Regions from separate parts of the Streptomyces sp. NBC_00872 genome, predicted to be linked through region 2. Evidence: riboswitches for the same ligand, from Rfam matches in the RefSeq annotation. Region 2 holds a riboswitch; each other region holds the start of a gene.

Region 1 (8,211 bases), 5.4 Mb from region 2:
CTGGAGGAGCGGATCATCTTCCTCGGCACCGCCGTCGACGACACCGCGGCCAACGATGTGATCGCGCAGTTCCTCCATCTCGAGTACGCCGCGCCCGACCGGGACATCTGCCTCTACATCAACTCCCCCGGCGGCTCGATCAGCGCCATGTCCGCGATCTACGACACGATGCAGCTCGTCACCTGCGACGTGGAGACGACCTGTCTCGGGCAGGCCGCCTCGACCGCCGCGGTACTGCTGGCGGCCGGCACCCCCGGAAAGCGGATGGCACTGCCCGGCGCCCGTGTCGTCGTCCAGCAGCCCGCCATCGAGGAGCCCGTCCGGGGCCAGCCGTCCGATCTGATGATCCACGCGGAGGAGATTCTGCGGCTGCGCGCCGTGCTCGCGTCGCTGCTCGTACGGCACACCGGCCAGAGCGAGCCGCGAATCGCCGAGGACATCGAACGGGACAGGATCTTCACCGCCGCCGACGCGAAGGCGTACGGTCTGATCGATCACGTGGTCCAGAACCGCAAGACGTCCCTCGGCGCGACCCACCCCTTCGGATCCCCCGGCGGGCGGTGACACGCCGATGCTGCCACCGGAACTGCCCCCGCTGCCCGCACTGACCCGCGCCGAGGGAGATCTCGTCGACAGCTTTCTCCATGTCCTCGATCTGCTGGGCCGGATCAACCCGGCGCGCGGCTCGGACACCTACAGCGCACTGCGCGCGGCCCAGGCGCTGCCCGCGCAAGCGGTCGCGCTGCGGGACGCCCTGACGGCGATGCACATGCGCGGTGAGACAGAACTGCACGCGGCGACGCTCGCCCGTGCGCTGCGCGTGCTCGACGGTGAGCGACGCGCCGGGCGCGTCACGATGCCCCCCGAAGACACGACTTGAGCCCGTTTCCGTTCCCGTATGGACGCGTCCGTACGGGAGCGGCTCGGCCTTTCGGGGGACGGATCTTCCGGACACTCCGGGGGACCCAAGTTGCGCGAAGCGGCCGGACGCGGGAAGCACCTCCCAACCGCCGCGCAGGTATGGGCCTCATCAGGGTCCGGGCCCCCGGTACGACACACCGCTTCGCCACCCGTACGGATCAGACGTGACGAACTTCACATAACGTCGTTGCGTCTCGGAAATCATCTGATTACGCGTCAAGATCCCTGGGACGACAAGCCCCCGCCACCCCCGGCGGGGCGGTCCGGGCGGACGCCGAGTCCTGCCGCCGTTCCGGATGTCTGGTCGACAGGAGTGGATCGGCAGGAGTGGAGGACCCGAGCAGTACGGGACGACCACGTATGCGTACATGGGCCGTCCCTTGGGGTGAAGCCGCTCACGCGGCCGGGCATCTTCGCCTGTCCGAACCCGACAGGTCATCCTTCACAGGCGGCTGACGAAGGGTTGCGCATGAATGCGCAGACATATGTCCCGTCTCTGCTGTCCCGGGCCGGTGCCGTATCGGTCCTCACCCTCGCTACGGTCGGGGGAACGATACTGGCACCCGGCGCCACGCCCGAGGCCCATGCCGCCGCACGCGCCGTCAAGGCGCTCCGGGTGGCCGCCTCCAAGGAAGGTTCGCCGTACCAGTGGGGGGCCACCGGACCCCATCGCTTCGACTGCTCGGGCCTGACGCTCTACTCGTTCAAGAAGGCCGGCAAGAAGCTCCCGCGCACCGCTCATCAGCAGTACAACGGGACCCGCCATATCTCGGCGTCCCACCGGCGCAAGGGCGACCTGGTGTTCTTCCACGCGGGTGGCTACGTCTACCACGTCGGTATCTACGCGGGCCGCGGGAAGATCTGGCACTCGCCCAAGACCGGTGCCCTGGTAAGGCTCGAACGGATCTGGTCCCGGAGCGTCATGTACGGCCGGGTGAACTGAGCGTGGCACGTTCCGCACCGGCCGGTGCGCGCCCGGCCGGTCCGGAACGGCCCCCCGAGAAACATGTCCGGTCCCCCCCTGGACCGGCGCACGGCACCCGCCCGGTCCTGACCGGGCGGCCCACCACCCCGCCGGTGACCACCGGCGTACGGAACACACGCGGCCGGTCCCAGGCCGTCGTGGAACAGCACGCGTTCCGTCCCCCCGCCGGCACGGGGACGGAACGCCCGGATCCCCGGCCGCACCAGGCCGGTACAAGGAACACACGCGGCCCGTCCCAGGCCGCCGCGGAACGCCCCGTGTCCCGTCCCTGGCCAGGACGGGACACGGGCCCGCGCCGACAGCACAGCGCCGGACACGGACCGTGCGCCGGCCCGTCCCCCGCCCTCTCCCCACCGGGAGGCGGGACATGGGACACCGGACGTGCGGCACGGGACACGCACGCGGATGTCCGCCGCCGTGGGCCGGTCAGCTCTGGACCGGGACCGTCCAGGGCAGCGCGATCCAGACCGTCTTGCCGCCCTCCGAGGTCGGTGTGACGGACACTTCCCCGCCGCTCTCCGCCGCCAGCGAGCGGACGATCACCATGCCCCGGCCGTTGTCCTGCTGCACGGCCGCCGGCAGCCGCTGCGGCCAGCGCGGATGGCTGTCGGTGACTCCGACACGGAGTCGTTCGTCCCGGTCGAGCACGATCTCCACGGTGAACGTGGGCGACTGGCCGAAGGTGTGCTGCACGGCGTTGGTCGCGAGCTCAGAGACGATGAGCCGCACCGTGTCGGCCGTCTCCGCCCGGCCCGGCAGACCCCACTCCGTCAGCAGGTCCGCGACATATCTTCGCGCCGCCGGTACCGACGCGGGATCGCTCGGAAGCGTGATGGATGCTTCCTGATGGTCTGCCATGGCGACGCCGTCCCTTTCCCGCCGGACCTGACTCCGCCGCAGTGCGGATGACTGCGCGGACGGCCTCGGACTGTGCTCAGCGTGCCACTCATCCTGCCGTTCACACGGCCGATCCACCGAGATCTGCATATATCTGTCGCTCGAAGTGGTGAACTCTGCTACGCGAGACCGTATTTGGGCGGCGAAAAGATAACTTCTCCGCCGCGGCGCACTCGGCGCCCACGGACGCTTACCGGAGCGGGTCGGCGAAGGGATCTATTCATGCGGCATATTCCGGCGGTACGCCGGCGCAGGCTCGGGGAGGAATTGCGCAGACTGCGCCAGCGGGCGGGGCTGACGAGCGGCGAGACGGCGCGGCTGCTGGGCTGGCACCAGTCGAAGGTGAGCCGGATCGAGACGGGCGTCAGCGGGGTCAAGGACGAGGACCTGGAGGGGCTGCTCGACGCCCTGGGTCTCACCGATCCCCAACTGCGGGCGCTGCTCGGCGCCTTGGCGGGAATCGCGGGCGGCGGCCCCGGGTGGTGGAAGGCGTACGGAGGGGTGATCCCGCCCCGCTACCGGGACTTCATCAGCCTGGAGTCACAGGCCTCCACGGCCCGTACGCTGGAGACTTCGGTGATGCCGGGGCTGCTCCAGACGCCCGACTACGCGCGTGCGGTGACCAGGGCGGCGCTGGACGGTCTGCCCGCCACGACGGTCGACTCCCTGGTCGAGGTACGGCTCGCCCGCCAGGAGTTGCTGCACTCCGCGACCCCGCTCGAACTCCACGCCGTACTCGACGAGGCGGTGCTCCGGCGCGAGGTGGGCGGTCCCGGGGTGATGCGGGGTCAGCTACGGCGTCTGTCCGAGCTGGCCCGGCTTCCGCAGGTCTGTCTCCAGGTCCTTCCGTTCACTTCGGGCGGCTATGTGGGACTCACCGGTCCTTTCGTTATCTTCTCATTCCCGGGCATTACTGATCTGGATTTGGTCGTTCTCGACCATTTGACGAATAGCCTCTATCTGGAACGGAAAGAAGACCTTGAGGCGTACTGCGCCGCGTTCCGTACGATGCAGGCGCATGCCCTCTCGCCCGAAGAATCATTGGATCTCATCGCCGGGATCGGTGACGGCGCGTAGGGAGCATCATGACCGCTTACCTCGCACAGCCCCCTGTCCAGACTCCATCCTCCGCCCCCCTCACACCCCCCGCCCCTACAACGACTTCCCCGGTGGCCCCCCTGGCCACGGCCGCCACGGCCGCCCGCTGGCGGCGCAGCAGCTACAGCACCGGGGCGAACAACTGCGTCGAGTCCGCGCGCGTCGGCGCGGACGCACTGGCTGTACGGGACTCGAAGAACGTGACCCGGCCTCACCTCTCCTTCTCGGCCGCCGCGTGGACGTCCTTCGTCACCGCGCTGCGCGAGGAGGACATCGCGTACTGACCGACCTGCCCGACCGGCCCGACCGGGCAGGACCAGGTCAGACGGCGGTCGCGTCCGCGGGCGCGACCGCCGTGATCGTCCGTACCGCCGTATCGATCTGATCCTCCGTCAGATCAGCGCGCGCGGTGAGCCTGAGCCGGGAGATGCCGTCCGGCACCGACGGCGGGCGGAAGCACCCCACGGCCAGCCCTCCGCCCCGGCAGTCGGCGGCCCAGCGCACGGCCGCCTCCGGTGACGGCGCCTGTACGGAGACGACGGCGGCGTCCGGTGGCGCGGCGGTCAGCCCCGCCGCTGTCAGCCGTCGGTGCAGCGTACGGGCGACCTCACGGGCACGGTCCGCCCTGCCGGGCTCCCGGCGCAGCAGCCGCAGACTCTCCAGCGCGCCGCCCACGGCCGCCGGCGCGAGTCCCGTGTCGAAGATGAACGTCCGCGCGGCGTTGACGAGATGCTCGATGACCCGGGCCGGGCCGAGTACCGCACCGCCCTGGCTGCCCAGGGACTTGGAGAGGGTGAGGGTGGCGACCACGCCGGCCGCGCCCGCGATGCCCGCGGCGTGCGCCGTACCCCGGCCGCCCTCGCCGAGCACGCCCAGACCGTGCGCGTCGTCGACGACCAGCGCGGCTCCCCGGGCCCGGCAGACCCCGGCCAGTTCCGCCAGCGGCGCGGCGTCACCGTCCACCGAGAACACCGCGTCGCTCACCACCAGCGACCGCCGCCCCGGATGCGCTTCGAGTGTCTTGCGCACGGCGTCGGGGTCCGCGTGCGGTACTACCACGGTCTCGGCACGAGAGAGCCGGCAGCCGTCCACGATCGAGGCGTGGTTGCCCGCGTCGGAGAGGAGCAGCGAGCCACGGGCCGTCAGCGCGGTGAGGGCGGCGAGATTGGCGGCGTAGCCGGAGGAGAGGACGAGCGCGGCCTCGAAGCCGCAGAACTCGGCCAGTTCACGCTCCAGTTCGGCATGGAGGGCGGTGCTGCCGGTGACCAGCCGGGAGCCCGTGGCGCCCGCGCCCCAGCGGCGGGCGGCGTCCGCCGCCGCACCGGTCACCGCGGGATGGCGGGCGAGGCCCAGATAGTCGTTGCTCGCCAGATCCAGCAGGGCGGAGTCGGCCGGGCGCGGGCGGAGCGTACGGACGAGCCCCGCCGTCCTGCGGCGGCGCGCCTCGTCGTCGGTCCAGTCGAAGGGATCCGCCCGGTCGGAGGAATCGGTCCGGTCGGAGGAATCGGTCCGGTCGAGGGGATCCTGCGCCATGGTGCGGTCCTTTTGTAGGGTGCGCACAGACTTTAACCGTGGCCGGACCGGGTCAGGATGTGGCCATGCACACACTTCGTTCTGGTGGTGTTGTCAGGTTCCTCCCTGGCTTCGAGGTGCCCGGTTAGGCCAGGATCGGCACCATGGACCTGCTGAACACACTGGTGGAGAAGGGCCTGCGGCGCGAGCTGCCGACCCGCGAAGAAGCGCTCGCCGTACTGGCGACCTCCGACGACGATCTGCTCGAAGTGGTGGCCGCGGCCGGGAAGGTGCGCCGCCAGTGGTTCGGGCGGCGGGTGAAGCTCAACTATCTGGTCAATCTGAAGTCCGGGCTCTGCCCCGAGGACTGCTCGTACTGCTCGCAGCGGCTCGGATCCACGGCGGAGATCCTCAAGTACACCTGGCTGAAGCCCGAAGAGGCGTCGAAGGCGGCGGCGGCCGGTGTGGCGGGCGGGGCGAAGCGGGTCTGTCTGGTGGCGAGCGGACGCGGTCCGACGGACCGTGATGTCGACCGGGTCTCGCGGACGATCGAGGCGATCAAGGAGCAGAACGAGGACGTCGAGGTGTGCGCCTGTCTCGGGCTGCTCTCGAACGGGCAGGCGGAGCGGCTGCGGGCCGCGGGGGCCGACGCGTACAACCACAACCTCAACACGTCCGAGGGCACGTACGGGGACATCACCACCACCCACACCTACGCCGACCGGGTGGACACGGTGCGCCAGGCGCAGTCGGCCGGTCTCTCCGCCTGCTCGGGTCTGATCGCCGGCATGGGGGAGAGCGACGCGGATCTGGTCGATGTCGTCTTCTCGCTCCGTGCGCTCGACCCGGACTCGGTGCCGGTCAACTTCCTGATCCCGTTCGAGGGCACACCGCTCGCCAAGGAGTGGAACCTCACCCCGCAGCGCTGTCTGCGCATTCTGGCGATGACCCGGTTCGTCTGCCCGGATGTGGAGGTCCGGCTCGCGGGCGGACGTGAGGTGCATCTGCGCTCGATGCAGCCGCTCGCGCTCCATCTCGTCAACTCGATCTTCCTCGGCGACTACCTCACCAGTGAGGGCCAGGAGGGCAAGGCGGATCTGGAGATGATCGCGGACGCGGGCTTCGAGGTGGAGGGCGCGGGCACCACGACGCTGCCCGAGCACCGGGCGGGCGGCTGCGGGCCGTGCGGGGACGGTGAGGCGGGGGCCGGGGCCTGCGCGGATCTGTCGGACCGTACGCCCGCGGCAGCCGCGGCGACCGCGGCGGGCGGCGAGGAGCCGCCGGCCGGAAACGATCCTGCGGCCCGCCGGGATCTGGTCGCCGTACGCCGCCGTGGCGCCGGCACGGATCTGGCGCCCAATGCCTGAGCTGTCCCCCGGCGAACTGCTGGACCTGGACCGGGCCCATGTCTGGCATCCGTACGGGCCCATGCCGGGCCGCGTCGCGCCGCTGGTCGTGGAGTCCGCGTCCGGGGTACGGCTGCGCCTGGCCCAACCCGCGCACGGACAGCGCGAGTTGGTCGACGGCATGGCGTCCTGGTGGTCGGCGGTCCATGGCTACAACCACCCGGAGCTCAACGCGGCGGCGCGCGGTCAGCTCGACCGGATGAGCCATGTGATGTTCGGCGGGCTCACCCATGAGCCCGCCGTACGGCTCGCCTCCCTGCTGGTGGAGATCACGCCCGAGCCGCTGCGCCATGTCTTCCTCTCCGACTCGGGCTCGGTGGCGGTCGAGGTCGCGGCGAAGATGTGCCTCCAGTACTGGCGGTCACTGGGACGTCCCGAGAAGCGGCGGCTGCTGACCTGGCGCGGCGGCTACCACGGCGACACCTGGACGCCGATGTCGGTGTGCGATCCGGACGGCGGTATGCACGAACTGTGGTCGGGGCTGCTGCCCCGGCAGATCTTCGCGCGGACGCCGCCGGCCGGGTACGAGGAGACCTACGCGGAGGAGCTGCGCACACTGATCGCCCGGCACGCGGAGGAGCTGGCGGCGGTCGTCGTCGAGCCGGTGGTACAGGGAGCGGGCGGCATGCGCTTCCACTCCCCCGAATATCTGCGGGTGCTCCGGGAAGCGTGCGACACGCACGGTGTGCTGCTGATCTTCGACGAGATCGCGACCGGGTTCGGGCGTACGGGCACGCTCTTCGCCGCCGATCAGGCCGGTGTGTCGCCCGATGTGATGTGTCTGGGCAAGGCGCTGACCGGGGGCTATCTCTCCATGGCGGCGACGCTGTGCACCGCGCGGGTGGCCGACGGCATCTCGCGCGGGGAGGTGCCCGTACTGGCCCATGGACCGACCTTCATGGGCAATCCGCTGGCCTCGGCCGTCGCCCGCGCCTCGATCGAGCTGCTGCTCGGCCAGGACTGGGAGGGGGAGGTCAAGCGGATCGGCACGGGCCTGCGCGACGGGCTCGCCGAGGCCGCCTCCCTGCCGGGGGTACGGGATGTCCGTGTGCTCGGCGCGATCGGTGTCGTCCAGCTCGACCACGAGGTGGACATGGCGGCGGCGACCGAGGCGGCGGTGCGCGAGGGTGTCTGGCTGCGGCCGTTCCGCGATCTCGTCTACACGATGCCGCCGTATGTGACGGGTGACGACGATGTCGCACGGATCTGCCGCGCGGTGACCGCGGCGGCGCGGAAGGGCTGAGCCATGCCCGTGTTGATCGTGACAGGAACCGGGACGGAGATCGGCAAGACCGTGGTCACGGCGGCGGTCGCTGCGGCGGCGCTGGCGCGCGGACGGACGGTCGCGGTCCTCAAGCCCGCGCAGACCGGGATCGGTCCGGGCGAGCGGGG
Region 2 (10,830 bases):
GGAGATCCACGAGGAGGTCCCGGCGCGCGCGCTGATGGCCGCCTACCGGCTGCCGCAGGACGGCACACGCGAGTGCGACGCCGCCGATCTGGCGCTCACCGTCCTCGGCGGCGGCGAGTCCTCCCGGCTGCACAACCGGCTGGTGCGCCGGGACCGGACCGCGGTCGCCGCGGGCTTCGGACTGCTGCGTCTGGCGGGCGCCCCCTCCCTCGGCTGGCTGGATGTGAAGACGTCCGGCGGGGTCGAGGTCCCGCGGATCGAGGCCGCCGTCGACGAGGAGCTGGCCAGGCTCGCCGCCGAGGGACCGACCGCCGAGGAGATGGAGCGGGCCCAGGCCCAGCTCGAGCGCGAGTGGCTGGACCGGCTGGGCACGGTCGCGGGCCGCGCCGACGAGCTGTGCAGGTTCGCGGTGCTCTTCGGCGACCCGCAGCTCGCGCTGACGGCCGTCACGCGCGTGCTGGACATCACCGCCGAGGAGGTGCGCGCCGTCGCCGCGGCACGGCTGCGCCCCGACAACAGGGCGGTGCTGGTGTACGAACCGCTCGCCTCCGAGGACGCCGCCGACGCGGCGCGCACGGCCGGCGACGAGACCGACGAGCACGAGGGGACGGACCAGTGAGCGACGCTGCCGTGACCATGGACTTCCATCCGCAGCCGACCGCCGGCGAGGCCAGGCCCTGGGCCTTCCCCGCCCCCGGGCGCGGTGCGCTCGACAACGGCCTGACGGTGCTGCGCTGCGACCGCCCGGGACAGCAGGTGGTGGCCGTCGAGATCAATCTCGACGCCCCGCTGGAGGCCGAGCCCGAGGGGCTCGACGGTGTCGCCACGATCATGGCGCGCGCCTTCTCCGAGGGCACCGACAAGCACAGCGCCGAGGAGTTCGCCGCCGAGCTGGAGCGCTGCGGCGCCACCCTCGACGCGCACGCGGACCACCCGGGTGTACGGATCTCCCTGGAGGTCCCCGTCTCCCGGCTGCCCAAGGCACTCGGCCTGCTCGCCGAGGCGCTGCGCGCCCCCGCCTTCGCGGACAGCGAGGTCGAGCGGCTCGTACGGAACCGGCTCGACGAGATCCCGCACGAGACCGCCAACCCGGGCCGCCGCGCCGCCAAGCAGCTCTCCAAGGAGCTGTTCCCCGCCGCCTCACGGATGTCCCGGCCGCGCCAGGGCACCGAGGAGACGGTGGAGCGCATCGACGCCGCGGCCGTCCGGGCCTTCTACGAGGCGTATGTGCGTCCCGCCACGGCCACCGCCGTGGTCGTCGGCGATCTCACCGGCGTCGATCTGGACGAGGTGCTCGCGGAGACCCTCGGCACCTGGACCGGTGACACCGCCGAGCCGCGCCCCGTACCGCCCGTGACCGCCGACGACACCGGCCGCGTGGTGATCGTGGACCGGCCCGGGGCCGTCCAGACGCAGCTGCTGATCGGCCGGATCGGTCCCGACCGGCACGACCGCGTCTGGCCCGCCCAGGTGCTCGGCACCTACTGTCTGGGCGGCACGCTCACCTCCCGGCTCGACCGGGTGCTGCGCGAGGAGAAGGGCTACACCTACGGGGTGCGGGCCTTCGGGCAGGTGCTGCGCTCGTCCGCCCCCTCGGAGCCGGGCGGGCCGACGGGTGCCGCGATGCTCGCCATCAGCGGTTCCGTGGACACCGCGTCCACGGGTCCGGCGCTGGACGACCTCTGGAAGGTGCTGCGCACCCTCGCGGCCGACGGTCTCACCGACGCCGAGCGTGATGTGGCCGTCCAGAATCTGGTGGGCGTGGCGCCGCTGAAGTACGAGACGGCCGCCTCGGTCGCCGCCACGCTGGCGGACCAGGTCGAGCAGCACCTCCCGGACGACTTCCAGGCACAGCTCTATGCCCGGTTGGCCGAGACCGGCACGGTCGAGGCGACGGCCGCGGCCGTCAACGCCTTCCCGGTGGACCGGCTCGTCACCGTGCTCGTCGGGGACGCCGAGCAGATCAAGGAGCCGGTCACGGCTCTCGGTATCGGAGAAGTGACGGTCGTCTCCGGCTGACCGATCGGCTGACCAGTCGGCTGACCGAACGGTCACCGGTGACCGATTCCGATCGCTGGAGCTCTGCTCGGTAAGCCCGATAAGCCCGGTAACGATAAATCCGTCGGTGAGATAAACCCCGGTGACACCCGTCACCGGGGTTTCCTCATATGTCCGCTTTAGTGGGGAGGTTGCCTGTCTGCCCTGTGGTGTGCGCTACAAAACACCCTGTCCATTTGGTGATTGAAAGATGAGCCGCTTAGCGTCGGTCCGGCTGTTCGCCAGCACCCCGCCGCGACCGCGGCATCGGACAGCCATCGCCGAGTCCCCGTCAGGCGCGAGCCTGGGGAGCCGGGGACCCACACGCAGTCCCCGGGGTGAATCGGACGCCTTGGCGCACACCCGCGCCGAGGTGTCCGTAGGAGACCTTCCTGCTCCCACCCTCTGTCCCGGTAGGCGAGAAGGAGGGAAAGGACCAACCGCTACATGGCGTTCACCCGTGCCACCGGCAAGCATCGTGCCCGGAGCCGTCGGACCCGCAGGGGCATGGGCGCCGCCGGCGCCGCGACGCTCACCGCGACAGGTGTCATCAGCGCCCTGGCCGCCCCGGCGCACGCCGCCGAGCCGGACACCCGGGCCTCCGGACGGACCGGGCTGGCCCAGGCCCTGGTCATCGGTGACTCCCTCGCCGACGCGATCGACGCCCAGGCCGAGGCCCAGCACCAGGCCGCCGTACGGGCCAGGGCGAAGGCCGAGGCCCGGCGGGCGGCCGAGGCCCGTGCCAAGGAGATCCGCGCGGAGAGGCAGCGCGCCGCCCGCGCCGCCGAGCGCAGGCGCCTCAACGCCTTCCGGCTCCCCGTCACCGGCTCGTACGTCACCACCGGCTACCGGACCGGCGGCTCGCTCTGGTCCTCCGGCAGCCACTCGGGCGTCGACTTTTGCGCGGCGTCCGGGACCCCGGTGGTGGCCGTCGGCGCGGGCACCGTCGTCGAGGCCGGCTGGGGCGGCTCGTACGGCAACAACGTCGTGCTCCGGATGACCGACGGCACCTACACCCAGTACGGCCATCTCTCCTCGATCGCCGTCTCCGCCGGTGGGACCGTCGTCCCGGGACAGCGGATCGGTCTCTCCGGCGCGAGCGGCAACGCGACCGGACCGCATCTCCACTTCGAGGCCAGGACGGACCCTGAGTACGGCTCCGACATGGACCCCGTCGCCTATCTGCGCGCACACGGTGTGAACGTCTGACCGAAGCCGGCCGCTGGCCAAAAGATATCTATTGATTCCGGGCACCCATCGGAAATCCGCGTTGATTGCAATAGAGTCACGGAACAGGCGTCGATCGGCAGCGTTTCGCGCGGATTAAGTCGGAGGTTCGGACATGCGCATTCCCGCGCACTCGGTATGCACGGCGATCCGCGACGACATTGTCTCCGGTGTATTCGAACGGGGCAGCCGGCTCACCGAGGAGCAGCTCGCGCGGCGCTACGGCGTCTCCCGGGTCCCGGTGCGCGAGGCCCTGCGCACGCTGGAGTCCGAGGGCTTCGTGACCACCCGCCGCCATGTCGGCGCGTGTGTGGCCGAGCCCACGGACCAGGAGGCGGCGGACCTCCTGGAGGTACGGCAGCTGCTGGAGCCGCTGGGCGCGGCCCGCGCCGCCCAGCGCCGTACGGAGGCCCATCTCAAGGTGCTCCGTGGCCTGGTCAGACTGGGGCAGGAGAGGGCCAGGCGGGGCCAGGGCGAGGATCTGCGCTCGCTCGGCGCCTGGTTCCACGAGACGCTCGCACAGGCGTCGGGGAGTCCGGCGCTCACCGCCCCGCTCACCCAGCTCCGGCACAAGATCGCCTGGATGTATGTGGTCGACCAGCCCGCGCATCCCGTGGAGTCCTGGGCGGAGCACGGCGCGATCGTGGACGCGGTGGCGCGCGGCGACGCGGAGCGCGCGCGGTCCCTGACCGCCCTGCACGCGGAGCGCACGGCGGCGGTGCACCGGCTGCGCCGGGCCGAGCGCGGCCGGGAAAAGGTGAGGGCTTCGCAACATGTTGTAAACACCGCGAGTGCTCGCACTTAACATTCTCGCCGTATACAAAGAATTGGAATAGCGCGGCTTATTCTTCGCTGCCCGCACGAAAAGACGGAGCCGCGGTGCGCCGAATTCGGCGCACCGCGGCTCCGCCGTGCGAAATGACGGCCGACCGCCCGACGGCTGTCGGGCCGTCCGGCGACCGCCGGATAGCCGGGCCGTGCGGACGGTTCAGACCGTCTCGGGCAGCTCGTCCAGTCCCTCGGCGACCAGCTTCGCCAGCCGGTCCAGAGCGGCGTCCGCGCCGTCCGCGTCGGAAGCCAGCACGATCTCCTCGCCGCCCCGCGCGCCCAGACCGAGCACCGCGAGCATCGACGCGGCGTTGACGGGGTCGCCATCGGCCTTCGCGATCGTCACGGGGACGCCGGCGGCCGTGGCGGCACGGACGAAGATGGACGCGGGTCGGGCGTGCAGCCCCTCGGCCCAGCCGACATTGACGCGGCGCTCAGCCATGGTGTTGCCCTTCAAGTCTCAAAAGTCTGAAAAACGATGTCCGGCCCAGAGTCTCATGTGATGTGGAGTGTCCCCGTTCCGGCCCCGTCCCGCCCCCGCTCCCGCCGTAGGCTTTGGCCATGGAGACCCCGCCGGACCAGAAGCCGCCGGACCATGCGTACCCCGACCACGCGTACCCCGACCACGCGTACCCGGATCACTGGGAAGCGGACGTGGTCCTGCGCGACGGGGGCACCGCCCGGATCAGGCCCATCACCACGGACGACGCCGAGCGGCTGGTCAGTTTCTACGAGCAGGTCTCCGACGAGTCGAAGTACTACCGGTTCTTCGCGCCCTACCCGCGGCTGTCCGCGAAGGACGTGCACCGGTTCACCCACCACGACCAGGTGGACCGGGTGGGGCTCGCGGTGACGGTGGGCGGGGAGTTCATCGCGACCGTACGGTACGACCGCATCGACGACCGGGGGCGGCCCGCGTCCGCGCCCGCCGACGAGGCGGAGGTCGCGTTCCTCGTCCAGGACGCGCACCAGGGGCGCGGGATCGCCTCCGCCCTGCTGGAGCACATCGCGGCGGTCGCCCGCGAGCGGGGCATCCGGCGCTTCGCCGCGGAGGTGCTGCCCGCCAACGCCAAGATGATCAAGGTCTTCCGGGACGCCGGGTACACACAGAAGCGCAGCTTCGAGGACGGTTCCGTACGGCTCACACTCGATCTCGAACCGACCGCGGAGTCGCTGGCGGTGCAGCGCGGCCGTGAACAGCGGGCCGAGGCGCGCTCGGTGCAGCGGCTGCTCGCGCCGGGGTCGGTCGCCGTCGTCGGCACGGGGCGCGCGCCCGGCGGGGTCGGCCGTACGGTCCTGCGGAATCTGCTCGGCGCGGGCTTCACCGGCCGTACGTACGCGGTGAACCACGCCTTCGAGGAGGACAGGACCGAGATCGACGGGGTCGCCGCCGTGCGGTCCGTCGGGCGGATCGGCGAGCCCGTCGATCTCGCGGTGCTCGCCGTACCGGCGGAACGGGTGCCGGAGGCGGTCGCGGACTGCGGCGAACACGGCGTACGGGGGCTGGTGGTGCTCTCCGCCGGCTACGCGGAGAGCGGTCCCGGGGGCAGGGAGCGGCAGCGCGCGCTGGTGCGGCAGGCCCGTTCGTACGGAATGCGGATCATCGGCCCGAACGCGTTCGGGATCATCAACACCGCCGACGCGGTACGGCTCAACGCGTCGCTCGCGCCGGAGCCGCCCGAGCGGGGGCGCATCGGTCTCTTCACCCAGTCCGGCGCGATCGGGATCGCGCTGCTCTCCGGGCTCTACCGGCGCGGCGCGGGCCTGTCGTCCTTCGTCTCGGCGGGCAACCGCGCGGACGTCTCGGGCAACGACATCCTCCAGTACTGGTACGAGGACCCGGACACCGATGTCGCCCTGCTCTATCTCGAATCGATCGGCAACCCGCGGAAGTTCACGAGGCTCGCCCGGCGTACGGCGGCGGTGAAGCCGGTCGTGGTGGTCAAGGGCGCGCGCCACAGCGGCAGCGCGCCACCGGGACACGCGGTCCCGGTCACCCGTATCCCAGACGCGACGGTCTCCGCGCTGATGCGGCAGGCCGGAGTGATCCGTGTCGACACGGTCACCGAACTGGTCGACGCGGGACTGCTGTTGGCGTACCAGCCGCTGCCGGCGGGTCCGCGTGTCGCGATCCTCGGCAATTCCGAGTCGCTCGGTCTGCTCACCTACGACGCCTGCCTCACCGAGGGCCTGCGCCCGCTCCGTCCCCGTGACCTCACGACGGCGGCGACCCCGGCGGACTTCCGTGTCGCGCTCGCGGACGCCCTCACCGACGACGCGTGCGACGCGGTCGTGGTGACCGCGATCCCCCATGTCGGCGAGACGGGCACGCTCGACCCCACCGACGGCGGCGCCCTGGGCACGGCCCTCAGGGAGGCGGCCTCCCGCACCCCGTCGAAGCCGGTCGCGGTGGTCCATGTGGAGATCGTCGGCCTCCCGGAAGCCCTCTCGCCTCCGGCGGGCGCGCCCGCCGCTCAGACCGCACCCGACACGGGACCGGCCACCGGGCCGCCGACGACAGCCGTATCCGGCGACGGCGCCGGTCACACCAGTGGCGCCGGTCACGCCGCGGGCCCCGGAGGTGCCACACCGGCCGTTCCCCCGCGCCCCGGAGGCGGTGTTCCGCAGGACAGCCGCAGTCACGACAGCCACGATCACGACAGCCGCAGTCACGACAGCCGCAGTCACGACGGTCGCAGTCACGACAGCCGCAGTCATGACGGTCGCACTCACGGCGCCGTCTCGCGCATTCCCGCCTATCCCGCCGCCGAGCGGGCCGTGCGGGCGCTCGCCGAGGCCGTGCGGTACGCGCGGTGGCGGCGGGAGGCCGGGCGGCCAGGGAAAGTGCCCGAGACCATCGACGACGCCATCGACCAGGGCGGGGCCGCCGCGCTGATCGAGCGGCTGCTCGGCGAGGACGCCGACCCGCGCGGGACGCGTCTCGCCCCGGCCGACGCGCACGAGCTGCTCGCCCTGTACGGCGTCCCCGTACGGCCCACCCTGCCCGCGCCCGACCCGGACTCCGCCGCACTCGCCGCCGCCGGGCTCGGCTACCCCGTCGCGCTCAAGACGACCGCGCCCCACCTCCGCCACCGCGCCGACCTCGGCGGCGTACGGCTCGACCTCGCCGACGAGGCACAACTGCGTCTCGCCTATCGCGAGCTGACCGAGGCGCTCGGCGGTCCCGACGAGCTGAGACCCGTGGTCCAGGCCATGGTCCCGCGCGGGGTGGACACCGTCGTACGCGCCGCCATCGACGCCGCCGCGGGCGCCGTACTCTCCTTCGGACTGGCCGGCGCGCCCTCCGAACTGCTCGGCGATCTCGCCCACCGGCTCGTACCCGCCACCGACCGCGACGCGGCCGATCTGATCCGCTCCATCAGGACGGCCCCCCTCCTGTTCGGCTGGCGCGGGTCCGCCCCGGTCGACACCCCCGCCCTGGAGGAACTGCTCCTGCGGGTGTCCCGGCTGGTGGACGACCATCCCGAGATCGTCTCCGTCACCCTGGAACCGGTCGTCGTCGCCACCCGCGGACTCTCCGTCCTCGACGCGGGCGTCCGCCTCGCGCCGCCTCCCGCCCGCGACGATCTCGGCCCGCGCAGGCTCCCCAGCTACTGAGAGGTCACCGAGGCGCAGACCGGGAAGTCACCGGGAAGTCACCGGGACGGACCGGGTCTCCTGGGCGTCTCCGGCAGCCATCCCGCCCCCGTAGGATGGGGGCCATGGCGAAGACCGGTACGACGACCCAGGGGCTGCGCACGGCGATCGAGCGCAGCGGCTACTACCCGGCTCTCGTGGCCGAAGCGGTGGAGGCCGCTGTCGGCGGTGAGCAGATCGCGTCGTACGTGGTGCACCAGGAGACCACCTTCGACGCCAACGAGGTGCGCCGGCATGTCACCGTCCTCGTCCTGACCGCCCACCGTTTCATCGTCAGCCACACCGACGAGCAGACCGCCGACACCAGCTCCCCGACCCCGTACGCCACCACCTCCACCGAGTCGGTCAAGCTCGACCGGATCTCGTCCGTCGTGGTCAGCCGGGTCGTCTCCAACCCGGAGTCGTACACCCCGGGCAGTCTGCCGCGCGAGGTCGTCCTCACCATCGGCTGGGGCGCCGTCTCCCGGATCGATCTGGAGCCCGCCGCCTGCGGCGACCCCAACTGCGAGGCGGACCACGGCTACACCGGCAGCTCCACCGCCGACGATCTGAGTCTGCGGGTCAGCGAGGCGGGTGACGGTCCCGACACCGTTCGCCAGACGCTCGTCTTCGCCCAGGCGCTCTCCGAAGCCACCGCCGCCACGACGGCCGCCACGGCCACCGGCCGCTGATGGCCGCCGAGGCCCTCTGGCAGGAGCAGGACCCCGTCCCGCTCGCTCTCGGTTCCGCGCCGCTGCCCGAGTACGGCACGGGCTCGCTCGCCGATCTGCTGCCCACCCTCGCGGCCGGTCAGGGCGTACCGCATCTGACCGCCGCCATTCCCGAACTGACCCCGGCCGACCGGAACTGCGTCTTTCTGATCGACGGCCTCGGCTGGGAGCAGCTCAGGGCCCATCCGGACGAGGCTCCGTATCTGACCTCGCTGCTCGGCACCTCCCGCGGTTCCACCGGCCGTCCGCTGACCACCTGCTTCCCCGCCACCACCGCGACCTCTCTCGTCTCCGTGGGTACGGGGCTGCCGCCCGCCGTGCACGGACTGCCCGGCTACACCGTCCGCGACCCCGCGACCGGCGCGCTGATGAACCAGCTCCGCTGGAAGCCCTGGACCGCGCCGGAGGTCTGGCAGCCGTATCCCACGGTCTTCCGGCTCGCCGACGCCGCGGGCGTGCATACGGCCCAGGTGTCCTCCCCGACCTTCGAGAACACCCCGCTCACCGAGGTCGCGCTGAGCGGCGGCACCTTCCACGGCCGTCTCTCCGGCGAGGACCGGATGGATCTCGCCGCCGAGCAACTCGCCGCGGGGGACCGGTCGCTGGTCTACACGTACTACAGCGAGGTCGACGGCAACGGCCATCGCTTCGGCGTCGACTCGGACGCCTGGCGCGGCCAGCTCATGTATGTCGACCGGCTCGTCCAGCGGCTCGCCGAGCGGCTGCCGCCCCGTACCGCGCTCTATGTGACCGCCGACCACGGCATGATCGACATCCCCTTCGACGAGGAGTCGCGCATCGACTTCGACGAGGACTGGGAGCTGCGCGCCGGGGTGGCCCTGCTCGGCGGCGAGGGCCGGGCCCGTCATGTCTACGCCGTGCCGGGCGCCGAGTCCGATGTCCTCGCCGTCTGGCGCGAGGTGCTCGGCGACCGGTTCTGGGTGGCGAGCCGGGAGGAGTCGATCGCCGAGGGCTGGTTCGGACCGCCCGGTACGGTGGACGAGCGGGTGTACGGACGGATCGGCGATGTCGTCGCCGCGGCCCACGACGATGTGGTGATCACGGCCTCCGTCCAGGAGCCGCACGAGTCGGCGATGGTCGGGATGCATGGCTCGATGACCCCCGTCGAGCAGCTCGTCCCCCTCCTCGAAGTACGCTCCTAGCGCCGCGGGCCACGGGGCCACCAAGGCCCCTGGCCGCTGGGCCACCAGGGCCCGCGGGCCACCAAGGCCCGTCCGACCGCGACCCGAGTCGCACTGCCGAGAACCGAAAGGCCGTCACCCCCTCATGCCAGAGCTGGTGTTCTTCTCCGGAACGATGGACTGCGGAAAGAGCACCCTCGCTCTTCAGATCGAGCACAACCGCTCCGCGCGCGGACTCCAGGGGATGATCTTCACCCGTGACGACCGGGCCGGCGAGGGCAAGCTCTCCTCCCGCCTCGGGCTGGTCACCGACGCCGTCGAGGCCGCCGAGGGCTTCGACTTCTACGCGTATCTCGTGAACCGGCTCTCCCAGGGCGGCCGTTGCGACTACGTCATCGCCGACGAGGCGCAGTTCCTCGCCCCCGAGCAGGTCGATCAGCTCGCCCGTGTCGTGGACGATCTGGAGCTGGACGTCTTCACCTTCGGCATCACCACCGATTTCCGCTCCAAGCTCTTCCCCGGCTCGCAGCGGCTGGTCGAACTGGCCGACCGGGTCGAGGTCCTCCAGGTCGAGGCGCTCTGCTGGTGCGGCGCGCGGGCCACGCACAACGCGCGGACGATCGGCGGCGCGATGGTGGTCGAGGGCGCCCAGGTGGTGGTGGGCGATGTGCATCAGTCGGGCGACGAGATCGGTTACGAGGTGCTGTGCCGCCGCCATCACCGTCGGCGGATGACCGCGGCCACCGCGCGGGCGGCCACGCTCTCGCCCGATGTGCTCCCCGTCGAGGTCGGTGACGCGCCCCTGTCCGGGCGACCGCGATCGCTGTCCGACGGCCGAACGGCGGTCCGCTGAGCGGCAGATGGCCGCGGGCCGTCGGCCTCGTCGGCCCGTAGTTTCCACCCCGGGCCCCGCGCCCGTGCCCCCGCGCCCCGATTGCCGCCGCAGAGCTCAGTGAGCCACCGGTGCCCCGTGCCCCGCCGACTGGACGAGAGTGAAGATCGCGCCCTCCGGATCCGCCACCGTCGCGAGCCGGCCGTGCGTGCCCTCGTGCGGCGGCTTGACCACCCGGCCGCCCAGCTCCGTCACCAGCCGTACGGCCGCGTCGGTGTCGTCCGCCTCGAAGTACGTCATCCAGTGCGAGCCCAGATCGCGGGGGAGCGCGCGGCCCACCCCGTGCAGTGAGGCGACGGGCAGGCCCTCCAGACGCAGCGTCAGAAAGTCGAAGTCG
Region 3 (10,830 bases), 3.3 Mb from region 2:
ACCGGATCGGGATCTTCCTGGCGCTGGCCGGACTGGTGGGTGTGCTGGCCGCGCTCTGGCCGGCCCGCAGCGCCGCGAAGCTGAACATGCTGACGGCGATCAAGACCGAATAGCCGTACGCGGCGGACCCGTACGTCCCGCGCGGTGCGTACGTCCCGCGCGGCGCGTACGTACGGAGAAGGGCCGGACCTCCCGATACGACGGAGGTCCGGCCCTTCCGGCTCGTCAGGCCCTCACGAATCCGTCAGACGCCCCAGGCGCGGGCGCGCCACGGCATCCCGGAGGCCCCGGTCTCCGGGGTCTTCACGGCCAGGATCTGGTTGACCCCGATCCTGTTGCGCTCGAAGGAGACCGCGGACGCCGCCATGTACAGACGCCAGACCCGGGCGCGGCCCGGGGAGGTGGCCCGTACCGCCTCGTCCCAGTGCTTCTCCAGGTTCGCCACCCAGCGGCGCAGGGTCAGCGCGTAGTGCTCCCGGATCGACTCCACGTCACGGGCCTCGAAGCCCGCCTCCTCCAGGGTGGCGACGGTCCGGCCGAGCGGGGCCAGTTCGCCGTCGGGGAAGACGTACGCGTCGATGAACGGGTCGATGTGGTACTGGCTCTCGTCGCGCTCGGGGCGCCGGGCGATCTGGTGGTTGAGCAGCCGTCCGCCCGGCTTGAGCAGGGCGTAGAGATCGTCGGCGTACTCGCGGTAGCGCACGGACCCGACGTGTTCGGCCATCCCGATGGAGGAGATCGCGTCGTACGGACCGTCCCTGACGTCCCGGTAGTCCTGGACCCGGATCTCGATCCGGTCGGCGAGCCCCTCCTCCGCGATGCGCTTGCGCGCGTACGTCGCCTGTTCCCTGGAGAGGGTGACCCCGGTGACCCGGGCGCCGTACTCGCGTGCGGCGTGGATGGCCATCGAGCCCCAGCCGCAGCCGACGTCGAGAAGCCGCTCGCCCTCCTTGAGCGCGAGCTTGCGGCAGATCAGATCGAGCTTGTCGCGCTGTGCGTCTTCGAGGCTGAATCCGGCGTCGCCCTCCCAGTACGCGCAGGAGTAGACCATGGACGGGCCGAGCACCAGCCCGTAGAAGTCGTTGCCCACGTCGTAGTGGTGGCTGATCGCCTCCTTGTCCCGGCGCTTGGTGTGCAGCGCGCCGTACCGCCGCCGTACCTCCTCGGCGGGCGGGGCGGGCGGCGGCCAGGGGCCCGCGATCCGCAGGAACGCGGCGGCGGCGGCCCGCATACGGGGGTCGCGCAGGAGATGGACCGGGTCCTTGGCGTCGGCGCCGCGCTCCCAGATGAATCCGGCGAGCCGGTCGAGGACCGCGTACAGATCGCCGTCCACATCGATCTCGCCGGCCACCCAGGCCCGCGCGAGACCCATCTCGCCCGGCTTCCAAAGGAGTCGGCGCAGGGCGCGCCGGTTACGGATGATCAGGGTCGGGGCGCCGGGGGGACCCGATTCGCTCCCGTCCCAGGCACGGATACGGACCGGGAGCGGAACTCCCAGCATCTCCTCGGCAAGAGTGGTCAGCCGCAGCGCGGCGTCGGCCATGGCGCACACCTCCGTGGTGGCGGATACGGATGCTCAACACCACGTAAACACCGGACGGGTGGGGATGCAGTCCCTGTGGCTCGCAATGGACCGGCAAAATGCCTGCACCCGCCACACACTTTCCTGACGGTGTGCGCCTTTTCTCCCCGGCCGCCGCCCGCCGACGGGGCGGAGGTGACCGTACGGCACCGGCCGGAGGGTAGGCCGTCAGGGCGAGCGGCGGGCGCGAGGGGCAGACGCGAGGGGCAGACGTGACGGGCACGAGAAGACACAAGAGGACACGAGAAGGGCCGCTCGCACCACGGATGGCGAGCGGCCCTTCTCGTCTGTCGGTCATGCCCGTTGTGTCAGTCGCGTCGCACCGGTGGCCCGCTGTCCCGTGGCCGTCGGTGCCCGCCTCCCCGGGTCAGGAGGCCTTGGCCCTCTCCGGCGTCTGCGTGACGGCGGCCACGGCCGGCGGGTTGGGCTTGGCCGCCTCGTAGAACTCCTCGCGCGGTGTCTCCATCGCGCCGAGGGAGACGACCTCGCGCTTGAGGAACATCGCCAGGGTCCAGTCGGCGAAGACACGGATCTTGCGGTTCCAGGTCGGCATGGCCAGACCGTGGTAGCTGCGGTGCATGTACCAGGCGAGCCGGCCCCTGAGCCTGATCTTCACCTTGCCCATGACGATCATCGCGACGCCCTTGTGCAGTCCCAGACCGGCGACGGCACCCTTGTTGGCGTGGCTGTACTCCTTCTGCGGGAAGCCCCGCATACCGGAGATGACGTTGTCACCGAGCAGCCGCGCCTGGCGCAGCGCGTGCTGGGCGTTCGGCGGGCACCAGGCGTTCTCGACACCGGCCCTGCGGGCGGCCATGTCCGGGACCTGGGCGTTGTCGCCGGCGGCCCAGATGTAGTCGGTGCCCCGCACCTGGAGCTTCTCGCTGGTGTCCACATGGCCCCGGGGACCCAGCGGCAGACCGTAGCGGGTGAGGGCCGGGTTCGGCTTGACGCCGGCCGTCCAGACGATGGTGTTGGAGTCGACCTCAAGGCCGTTGTTGAGCACCACGTGTCCGTCGACGCAGGAGTCCATACCGGTCTTGAGGTAGACCTCGACGCCGCGGCTCTCCAGGTGCTCCTTGCCCCAGGCGCCCAGCTTCGGGCCGACCTCGGGAAGGATCTTGTCGGCGACATCGACGAGGACGAAGCGCATGTCCTCGCGCTTGACGCTCGTGTAGTACTTGGCCGCGTCGCGCGCCAGGTCCTCGACCTCACCGATGGTCTCCGCGCCGGCGAAGCCGCCGCCCACGAAGACGAAGGTCAGTGCCTTGCGGCGGACGGCCTCGTCGGTGGTCGAGTCGGCCTTGTCGAGCTGTTCGAGCACATGGTTACGCAGGCCGATGGCCTCCTCGATGCCCTTCATACCGATGCCCTGCTCGGCGAGGCCGGGGATCGGGAAGGTACGGGAGACCGCGCCGAGGGCCACGATCAGATAGTCGAAGGGCAGCTCGTAGGCCTCGCCGACGAGCGGCGCGACCGTGGCGACCTTGCGGTCCTGATCGATGGTGGTGACTCGGCCGGTGAGCACCTCAGCCTTGGGCAGCACGCGTCGCAGCGGTACGACGACATGCCGAGGCGAAATGCTGCCGGCGGCGGCTTCGGGGAGGAAGGGCTGGTACGTCATGTACGAGCGGGGGTCGACGACCGTGACGGTCGCCTCCCCGTAGCGCATCTTCTTCAGAATGCGACGAGCTGCGTACAGGCCTACGTACCCACCGCCTACAACGAGGATCCTGGGACGCTCCGTGGTGCTCATGCCATCGAGTATCCACCCCCCTCGGAGGGGGTGCTCGTGAGCCCCTTCACAAGGTCTACCCCCTATGGTGCTACACTGCGCGGCCCACATGATCGAAATCACGATCGCCCCAGGGAACCAGGGGGTTCGGCCGGTCGTTGCCCACCCCCTGTGAGCTGGCCCTCCGCCCTCGCCACCGCCCGAACCACCCGTCTGGTTCATGCGCCCGTAACGCGTCCGGAACCGCCCGGTATAAGGAGCCGAAGGCCCGCCGGGGGCCTCCGCCGACGCGATCGAACCGCGACGACACCCAAGAGGATCGAATTCCTTGTGAAGAACTTCACGAACTTTCTCGCGAGGACCCCGGCGAAGGCCTGAACGGGGTCCTGAACGAGGTCCGGAGCGGGGCTCGCGAGGAAGCCTGAGCGCGGGCGCCCACGCGGTCCCGGCCGCCTGCGGCCACCGCGTCGCCCGTCGGCTCGACGGAGGCGAACGTCCCGTCCTCGGGGCCGAGTTCGACGGCCGCCGCGACGGCCGCCGCGACATCCGCCGCGCCCTCCGGCCGGACGGGCCGAGCGGGTGCGGCCGACCCCCGAAGGGATACGGCCGACCTCCGAAATCGGGCGAGCGGACCGGGCGGGACCGGTACGCGGTCCCGCCACCGCTCACCCTTCCCGCGCGGCTCTCCAGGCGATGCCGTCCAGGATGTCGTGCTCGCTGACGACGACCTCGGCCGCGTCGGCGCGTTCCATGATCGCGAGGAGTATCAGGGCACCCGCGCCGATGACATCGACGCGTCCCGGATGCATGACCGGGATCGCGGCGCGTTCGGCGTGGGTGGCCGTGAGCAGCCGCTCCGTGATCTCCGCGACCTGGGCACGGGAGATACGGGAGTGATGGATCGCGGTGGAGTCGTACGCGTTCAGCCCCAGCGCGATACCGGCCACCGTGGTCACGGAACCGGCGAGCCCGACCAGGGTGCGGGCCTCGCGCAGCGGGACCGTCCGCTCGGCGAGATCGAGGGCCGCCTCGATGTCCGCGCGCATCGCGGCGATCCCGGCGGCGCCGGGCGGATCGCCGACGACGCCGTCCTTGACGAGATGCCGCTCGGTCAGCCGTACACACCCGATGTCCACGGAGCGGGCGGCCCGTACCCGGTCGTCACCGACGACGAACTCGGTCGAACCGCCGCCGATGTCCACGACCAGACAACTGTCCTGGCCCGGCAGTTCCTTGGTGGCGCCGGTGAAGGAGAACTCCGCCTCCTGCTCGCCGCTGATCACCTCGGGCTCCACGCCCAGGATGTCCAGCACCCCCCGGACGAACTCGTCGCGGTTCTCCGCGTCGCGCGAGGCGGAGGTCGCCACGAACAGGACCCGCTCGGCGCCGTGCTCCTTGATGACGGCGGCGTACTCACGGCACGCCTCGAAGGTCCGCTCCAGCGCCTCGGGCGCCAGCCGGCCGGTCCTGTCCACGTCCTGGCCGAGCCGGACGATCCTCATCCGCCGGTCGAGATCGACCAGTTCGCCCGTGGACCCCGCGCCGGAGCCGCTGTCGGGCAATGTCACATCGGCGACCAGCAGACGGATGGAGTTCGTACCGCAGTCGATGGCGGCGACCCGGGTCATACGCGCTCCTCGTCCCGGTCCTCGTCCTGGTCCCGGTGCCCGTTCTCTTCCTTCTCCTGCGCGGGCTTCTCCTGCGCGGGCGCGCACGGGGTCACACACGGGCCCTTCGCCCACCACTCCGGCAGCATCGCCAGCGCCTCGTCGCCCAGCGGGTTCACCCCGGGGCCCGCCGCCAGCGAGTGGCCCACCAGGACATGCAGACACTTCACCCGGTCCGGCATACCGCCCGCGCTGGGAAAGCCCTCCAGCACCTCGATGGCGTCACGGCGCGCGAGATAGTCCTCGTGCGCCGCGCGGTACGCGGCGGCCAGCCCGGGGTCGGCCGCGAGGCGCACGGTCATCTCCTTCATGACACCGTTCGCCTCCAGCGTGCCGATGGCCGAGGCCGCACGCGGACAGGTCAGGTAGTACGTCGTCGGGAAGGGCGTGCCGTCGGGGAGCCGCGGGGCGGTCTCCACGACATCCGGCTGTCCGCAGGGGCAGCGGTGCGCGATGGCGCGCAGTCCGCGCGGGGGACGGCCGAGTTGTTCCTCGAACGCGGCCACGTCCGCCTCGGTGGGCTCGGTGCGTTCGGTCTGCGGAGGGGGGGTTTCCATGCCTGCCTTGGTTCTACGGTTCTGCGTGCCTGATGACGATGGTGCTTGCCTGGTACGGATCGTGCCGCTGGTACGGGGGTCGTGCCGGTCCACCGGTACCGCCGGTCCGCACGCGTCCCTACCGGTCCGTGCGGTCCGCGGTGTCCACGCCGTCCAGGACGTTCGAGTACCAGGGGCGGTCCGTCGCCTCCCGCTCCTCACGGCGCTCACGCACCGCGTCCGGGTCGATCATGGTGTAACCGCTCTCCCCCGGCCTCACATAGTGGAGATGCTCGCGCGCCAGCCGCTGGATGTAGGCGTCGTCCTGGAGCCGCGCCTTCTCGTCGCGCAGTTCCTCGACCCGCTGCCTCGCCTCCCGCGCCTGCCGCTCCTGCTCGGCGATCTCGTTCCGCTGCGACACGTACTGCCGCATCGGATACGCGAGCGCCACCACCAGTGTGCACACGACCAGGGCGAGAAAGGCCGCCCGGCCGGTGAGACGGGAGCGGCGGTCCTGGCGGCGGTTCTGCGAGCGGTAGACGCGCGCGGCGGTCTGCTCGCCGAGCAGCCGCAGCCTGGTCGCGGTGGAGAACCGGTCCCGGTTCCCGGCCATGGCTCGCCTCCCCTGTTACGTGCGTACGTCCCCGGACACGGTACGGGACCGGGGCCGGGGACGTACGGACGACGGGCGGGACGGGCGGCCTCACCCGACGGCCGGCCCGGCCCCGCCGCTCGCGCTCAGGCGGAACGGAACCGCGGGAACGCGCTGCGGCCCGCGTACACCGCCGCGTCGTCGAGGATCTCCTCGATACGCAGCAGCTGGTTGTACTTGGCGACACGGTCCGAGCGGGCCGGGGCGCCGGTCTTGATCTGACCGCAGTTCACCGCGACGGCGAGGTCGGCGATGGTGACGTCCTCGGTCTCGCCGGAGCGGTGGGACATCATGCACTTGAAGCCGTTGCGCTGGGCCAGCTCGACGGCGTCCAGGGTCTCGGTCAGCGAACCGATCTGGTTGACCTTGACCAGCAGGGCGTTGGCGGAGCCCTCCTCGATGCCACGGGCCAGCCGCTCCGGGTTGGTGACGAACAGGTCGTCGCCGACGATCTGCACCTTGGAGCCGAGCTTGTCGGTGACGACCTTCCAGCCGGCCCAGTCGTCCTCGAAGAGCGGGTCCTCGATGGAGACGAGCGGGTAGGCGGCGACCAGCTCCTCGTAGTACTCGGTCATCTCGGCGGCCGAGCGGGACTTGCCCTCGAACTCGTACGAGCCGTCCTTGTAGAACTCGGAGGCGGCGACGTCGAGCGCGAGCGCGATGTCGCGGCCCGGCACATAGCCGGCTTCCTTGATGGCTTCGAGGATCAGGTCCAGCGCGGCGCGGTTGGACTCCAGGTTCGGCGCGAAGCCGCCCTCGTCGCCGAGGCCGGTGGAGAGCCCCTTCTGCTTCAGGACCTTCTTGAGGGTGTGGTAGACCTCGGCGCCCCAGCGCAGCGCCTCGGAGAAGGACTCCGCGCCGATCGGGGCGATCATGAACTCCTGGATGTCCACATTGGAGTCGGCGTGCGAGCCGCCGTTCAGGATGTTCATCATCGGAACGGGCAGCAGATGCGCGTTCGGGCCGCCCAGGTAGCGGAAGAGCGGGAGGTCCGAGGCCTCGGAGGCGGCGTGCGCGACGGCGAGGGAGACACCGAGGATGGCGTTGGCGCCGAGCGAGCCCTTGTTCTCGGTGGCGTCCAGGTCGATCATGGCCTGGTCGATCAGGCGCTGCTCGGTGGCGTCGTAGCCGACGAGCTCCGGGCCGAGCTGCTCGATGACGGCGAGTACGGCCTTCTCGACACCCTTGCCCAGGTAGCGGTCGGGGTCTCCGTCACGGAGTTCCACGGCCTCGAACGCACCGGTGGAGGCACCGGAGGGGACAGCAGCACGGCCGGTGCTGCCGTCGTCGAGGCCGACCTCGACCTCGACCGTGGGGTTGCCTCGGGAGTCCAGGATTTCCCGGGCTACGACGACGTCGATGGACGGCACGAGCATCTCCTTCTGGGATGTGACGCTTGGAGTGCAGGGTCTCATTGGCCTTGCGGCAAGAGCCTAACCGGCTCGGAGACGTCGGCCGCCCGGTGCCCGCCCGCTGGGACGGATCTAGGTCCTGTCCGGCGGATCTTCGTGGATCAGCCCGGGGCGTCTGGTGCGGTACATCGCAAGGCGGAGGATCGTCCTCGTACTGGACGTACTTGGACGACTCCGACAACGCGGCGAGGTGCCGTGCCAGGCGTTCCGGGCCCACGAAGATCCGCCGGACAGGACCTAGCACCCGAGCGCCTCGGCGCACCTATGAGCACCGTCGTGCGCACCGCCGTGAGCGCCGCCCCGCGTACCCCCTCCGTACTCCCCGAGTGCCCCCTCCGTACGCCGGGAAGAGGGCAGACCCCGGCCCGGCGCGTACGGGGGATCACGCGCCGGGCCGGGGGGATCGGGGGGCGGGTCAGCTCAGGTGGAGCTGCTGGCCCGGGTAGATCAGATCGGCGTCGCGGACGATGTCCTTGTTCAGGTCGAACAGCTTCTTCCAGCCGCCCTTCACCTGCTGCGCGGCGGCGATCTTGGAGAGGCTGTCGCCGGACTTGACCTTGTACTCGCCGTCGCCCTTCTCGATCGTGGCCGTGGCGGCGCGGGTCTCACCGCGCGAGGCGGGCTGCGCCTGCTCCCGCTTCGGCTGCGCGGGCCGGGTCTGCTGCGGGGAGGCCTGTTCTCCCGTACCGGAGCCGGATCCCGAGCCGGAGCCGGAGCCGGAGCCGGAATTCGAAGCGGAACCGGAACCGGAATCAGAGCCGGAGCCCGAGCCCGCCGAGCCACCGTCGTACGCGGCGCCGGAGAGGTTCACCCCGCAGGTGGGCCACGCGCCCTTGCCCTGGCCGGCCAGGACCTTCTCGGCGACGGCGATCTGCTGGGACTTCGAGGCGAGGTCGGCCCTGGCCGCGTAGGCGGTGCCTCCGTAGGCGGCCCAAGTGGAGCCGCTGAACTGGAGTCCGCCGTAGTACCCGTTGCCGGTGTTGATGGACCAGTTGCCGCCGGACTCGCACTGGGCGACCTGGTCCCACTCGGAGGCGGTCGCGGCGGACGCGGAGGTGGCGCCGATCAGCGGGACCGCGACAGCGGCGCCGGTGATGCCGGCGAGCGTGGCGTAGCGGGCGGTCACGGAGCGGGAGGGACGGCGGTGCCTGCCCTTGCTGGAACCCTTGCTGGAACGCGGCATGGAACTCTCCTCACCGACGCCTACGAGGTGAGCTGTCGGGTTCGGGCCAAGTGAGTTGCCCGGCCGGGTGCTCGCGCACCCGGCTTCACCCCTAGCCGGTCGTCGGCCGTCTCTCGACGGCCGGGGCCGGCACAAACCTTGGGTCCCCCGCTCCTGCCTTCGGCGCATGACGCGACGACTACTCCCCCCGACCGACGGCAGGATTCGGCGTGACGGTCGACGAGGCCCGCGGTGCGAGCGGTTCAGACCGTAATCACAGGCCCGTCGGTTCTTCAAAGGAGAACATCAGGGAAATAACACCCTTACCCACCCTCCGGGTTTACGCATTTCCGCTGGTGAGAGCGGAAAGCGGGGCAACCCGTAGGCCAAAAGTCCCTAGTTGCAGCAAAGAGACCCTTGTCTCACTTGCACAGAAGTGGACATAGGGCAGCGAACTACCCTTGCATCCGTGCCACTTCACGGCAGTTCAAGGGCGGGATCAAGGAAGAGGCCGAGGGGGGAGACCGAGGGGGAGACGCGGAGGGAGCCAGGGGGAGATCAGGGCCGCGGCCAGGGAGGACACCCCCATGGCACACCGGGGCACACCGGGGCCCAGCGGGAAGCGCCGGGGCGCGCCAGGGGGGCGGCACACCGGCCGCCCCCCGTTCACCCCTCAGCCACCGCGCCGACAGCCCCGGAGCCGTCAGCCCGTTCGTCTCACAGCCAGCCGCCGAGCACCTTCTGCCCGTCGGCGATCAGCCAGTTGCGCTCGACGGGCCGGTCGGCCTCCGCCGGAGCGGGCGATTCCGCACGATCCGTCAGACCGTCCGTACTACGCGACAGTCCGTCACCCCGTGAGGCATGACGGCCGTAATCAAGCCCTTCATCCGAATTGCCCGTTACGGCATCCTCCTGGGCGGCCTCACCGCGGTGCTTGCCCTTGGCCGACTCCGTACCGCCGGCGGCGGTGCCACCGAGGCCGTCGGCGCCAAGACCGTCGGAGCCGAGGCCCTCAGCGCCCTTGCCGCCGTCCGCGGAAGCGGAGGTTCCCGGTGCGGGCGTGGTGGCCGAACCGGAGGGGACCGGCTCTCCGGGCGGCGTCTTCCCGTCGGAGGGGGCGGAGGGCGTGGCGTCCGGAGTACCGGAGGGAGCGTCCGCGGGGCTGTCGCTCCGGTCGTCCTGCGCGGCCCCCGCCGAGCCGGAGCCGCCCCCGAGACCGACACCCTCCAGCAGGGCGCCCGTGAGCCCGGAGACCGGCGCGCAGCTCGACCAGGCCTTCACGCCCTGCGCCGCGAGCACCTTCTCGGCCACGGCTATCTGCTGGGAGCGGCTGGCGAGGTCGGCGCGGGCCGCGTACTCCCCGCCACCGAAGGCGTCCCAGGTCTCCTGGCTGAGCTGGAGGCCGCCGTAGTGGCCGTTGCCGAGGTCCGCGCTCCACATGCCGCCGCTCTCGCATTCCGCGACACGGTCCCAGGTGGAGGCGTCCGCCGCGCTGGCGCCCGAGGCGGCGAACAGCGGGATGGCGATCGCCGACCCGGTCACCCCCGCGGCGACGATCAGAGCGGGGGCCTGGCGTGGTCTGCGGTGTCGGCCGTTCGCGGAGCGCATGCGCTTGCCTTCCGTGTGACTGTCGTTTCGACTACGGCGTGTTGCAGCTGAGTCGTCGGTGAACGTAGCGGTACTCGAACGTCTGTCACAAGTCGATGCAGCGGAGATCACGTGAAAGTCACATTCCTGACGGCCCGTCAGTTATGGAGCGACGATCCGCCAGTGATCGGCGCCTGTCCCACGGCGATACGCCGGCCGTCCGCCGCCGAATCCGTCAGTGACTCATCAGCCGGACAATGGCGTGAACTGCACCGGAAGTGTGCGCAATCCACGCATGATGAGCCCGCCGCGCCAGCGCAAATCGGCAGGATCCACGGCAAGCCGCACATCGGGCAGACGGGTCAGCAGGGACGCGAGAGCGGTCTGTCCCTCAAGGCGGGCGAGGGGCGCACCGAGGCAGTAGTGGATGCCGTGCCCGTAGCCGAGGTGCTGATTGTCACGCCGCGCGAGATCGAGCGTGTCGGGCGACGCGAACC

What was found. A riboswitch is a leader RNA that binds a small molecule or an ion and turns the genes downstream of it on or off. The one in region 2 is predicted to bind cyclic di-AMP.
Positions count from the first base shown of each region.
Region 1: linked by a shared signal. The riboswitch ahead of OG214_RS33105 (C40 family peptidase) and the one ahead of OG214_RS09975 (M23 family metallopeptidase) in region 2 are both predicted to bind cyclic di-AMP.
Region 3: linked by a shared signal. The riboswitch ahead of OG214_RS24230 (transglycosylase family protein) and the one ahead of OG214_RS09975 (M23 family metallopeptidase) in region 2 are both predicted to bind cyclic di-AMP.

Region 1 is NZ_CP108806.1:7,726,610-7,734,820, reverse strand. It holds gene OG214_RS33115 (ATP-dependent Clp protease proteolytic subunit) at 1-564, shown strand, start outside; gene OG214_RS33110 (hypothetical protein) at 572-880, shown strand; cyclic di-AMP (ydaO/yuaA leader) riboswitch at 1,184-1,387, shown strand; gene OG214_RS33105 (C40 family peptidase) at 1,391-1,864, shown strand; gene OG214_RS33100 (ATP-binding protein) at 2,333-2,764, opposite strand; gene OG214_RS33095 (helix-turn-helix domain-containing protein) at 3,026-3,880, shown strand; gene OG214_RS33090 (DUF397 domain-containing protein) at 3,973-4,185, shown strand; gene OG214_RS33085 (8-amino-7-oxononanoate synthase) at 4,223-5,434, opposite strand; gene bioB (biotin synthase BioB) at 5,578-6,780, shown strand; gene OG214_RS33075 (adenosylmethionine--8-amino-7-oxononanoate transaminase) at 6,773-8,062, shown strand; gene bioD (dethiobiotin synthase) at 8,066-8,211, shown strand, end outside.
Region 2 is NZ_CP108806.1:2,330,669-2,341,498, reverse strand. It holds gene OG214_RS09985 (pitrilysin family protein) at 1-619, shown strand, start outside; gene OG214_RS09980 (M16 family metallopeptidase) at 637-2,019, shown strand; cyclic di-AMP (ydaO/yuaA leader) riboswitch at 2,307-2,472, shown strand; gene OG214_RS09975 (M23 family metallopeptidase) at 2,485-3,246, shown strand; gene OG214_RS09970 (GntR family transcriptional regulator) at 3,380-4,069, shown strand; gene OG214_RS09965 (HPr family phosphocarrier protein) at 4,253-4,534, opposite strand; gene OG214_RS09960 (GNAT family N-acetyltransferase) at 4,654-7,710, shown strand; gene OG214_RS09955 (DUF5998 family protein) at 7,815-8,420, shown strand; gene OG214_RS09950 (alkaline phosphatase family protein) at 8,420-9,622, shown strand; gene OG214_RS09945 (thymidine kinase) at 9,747-10,454, shown strand; gene OG214_RS09940 (VOC family protein) at 10,551-10,830, opposite strand, start outside.
Region 3 is NZ_CP108806.1:5,623,816-5,634,645, reverse strand. It holds gene OG214_RS24265 (ABC transporter permease) at 1-113, shown strand, start outside; gene OG214_RS24260 (class I SAM-dependent methyltransferase) at 245-1,543, opposite strand; gene OG214_RS24255 (NAD(P)/FAD-dependent oxidoreductase) at 1,950-3,338, opposite strand; gene OG214_RS24250 (exopolyphosphatase) at 3,983-4,945, opposite strand; gene OG214_RS24245 (DUF501 domain-containing protein) at 4,942-5,541, opposite strand; gene OG214_RS24240 (septum formation initiator family protein) at 5,660-6,133, opposite strand; gene eno (phosphopyruvate hydratase) at 6,259-7,548, opposite strand; gene OG214_RS24230 (transglycosylase family protein) at 8,000-8,767, opposite strand; cyclic di-AMP (ydaO/yuaA leader) riboswitch at 8,770-8,942, opposite strand; gene OG214_RS24225 (transglycosylase family protein) at 9,464-10,354, opposite strand; gene OG214_RS24220 (cytochrome P450) at 10,580-10,830, opposite strand, start outside.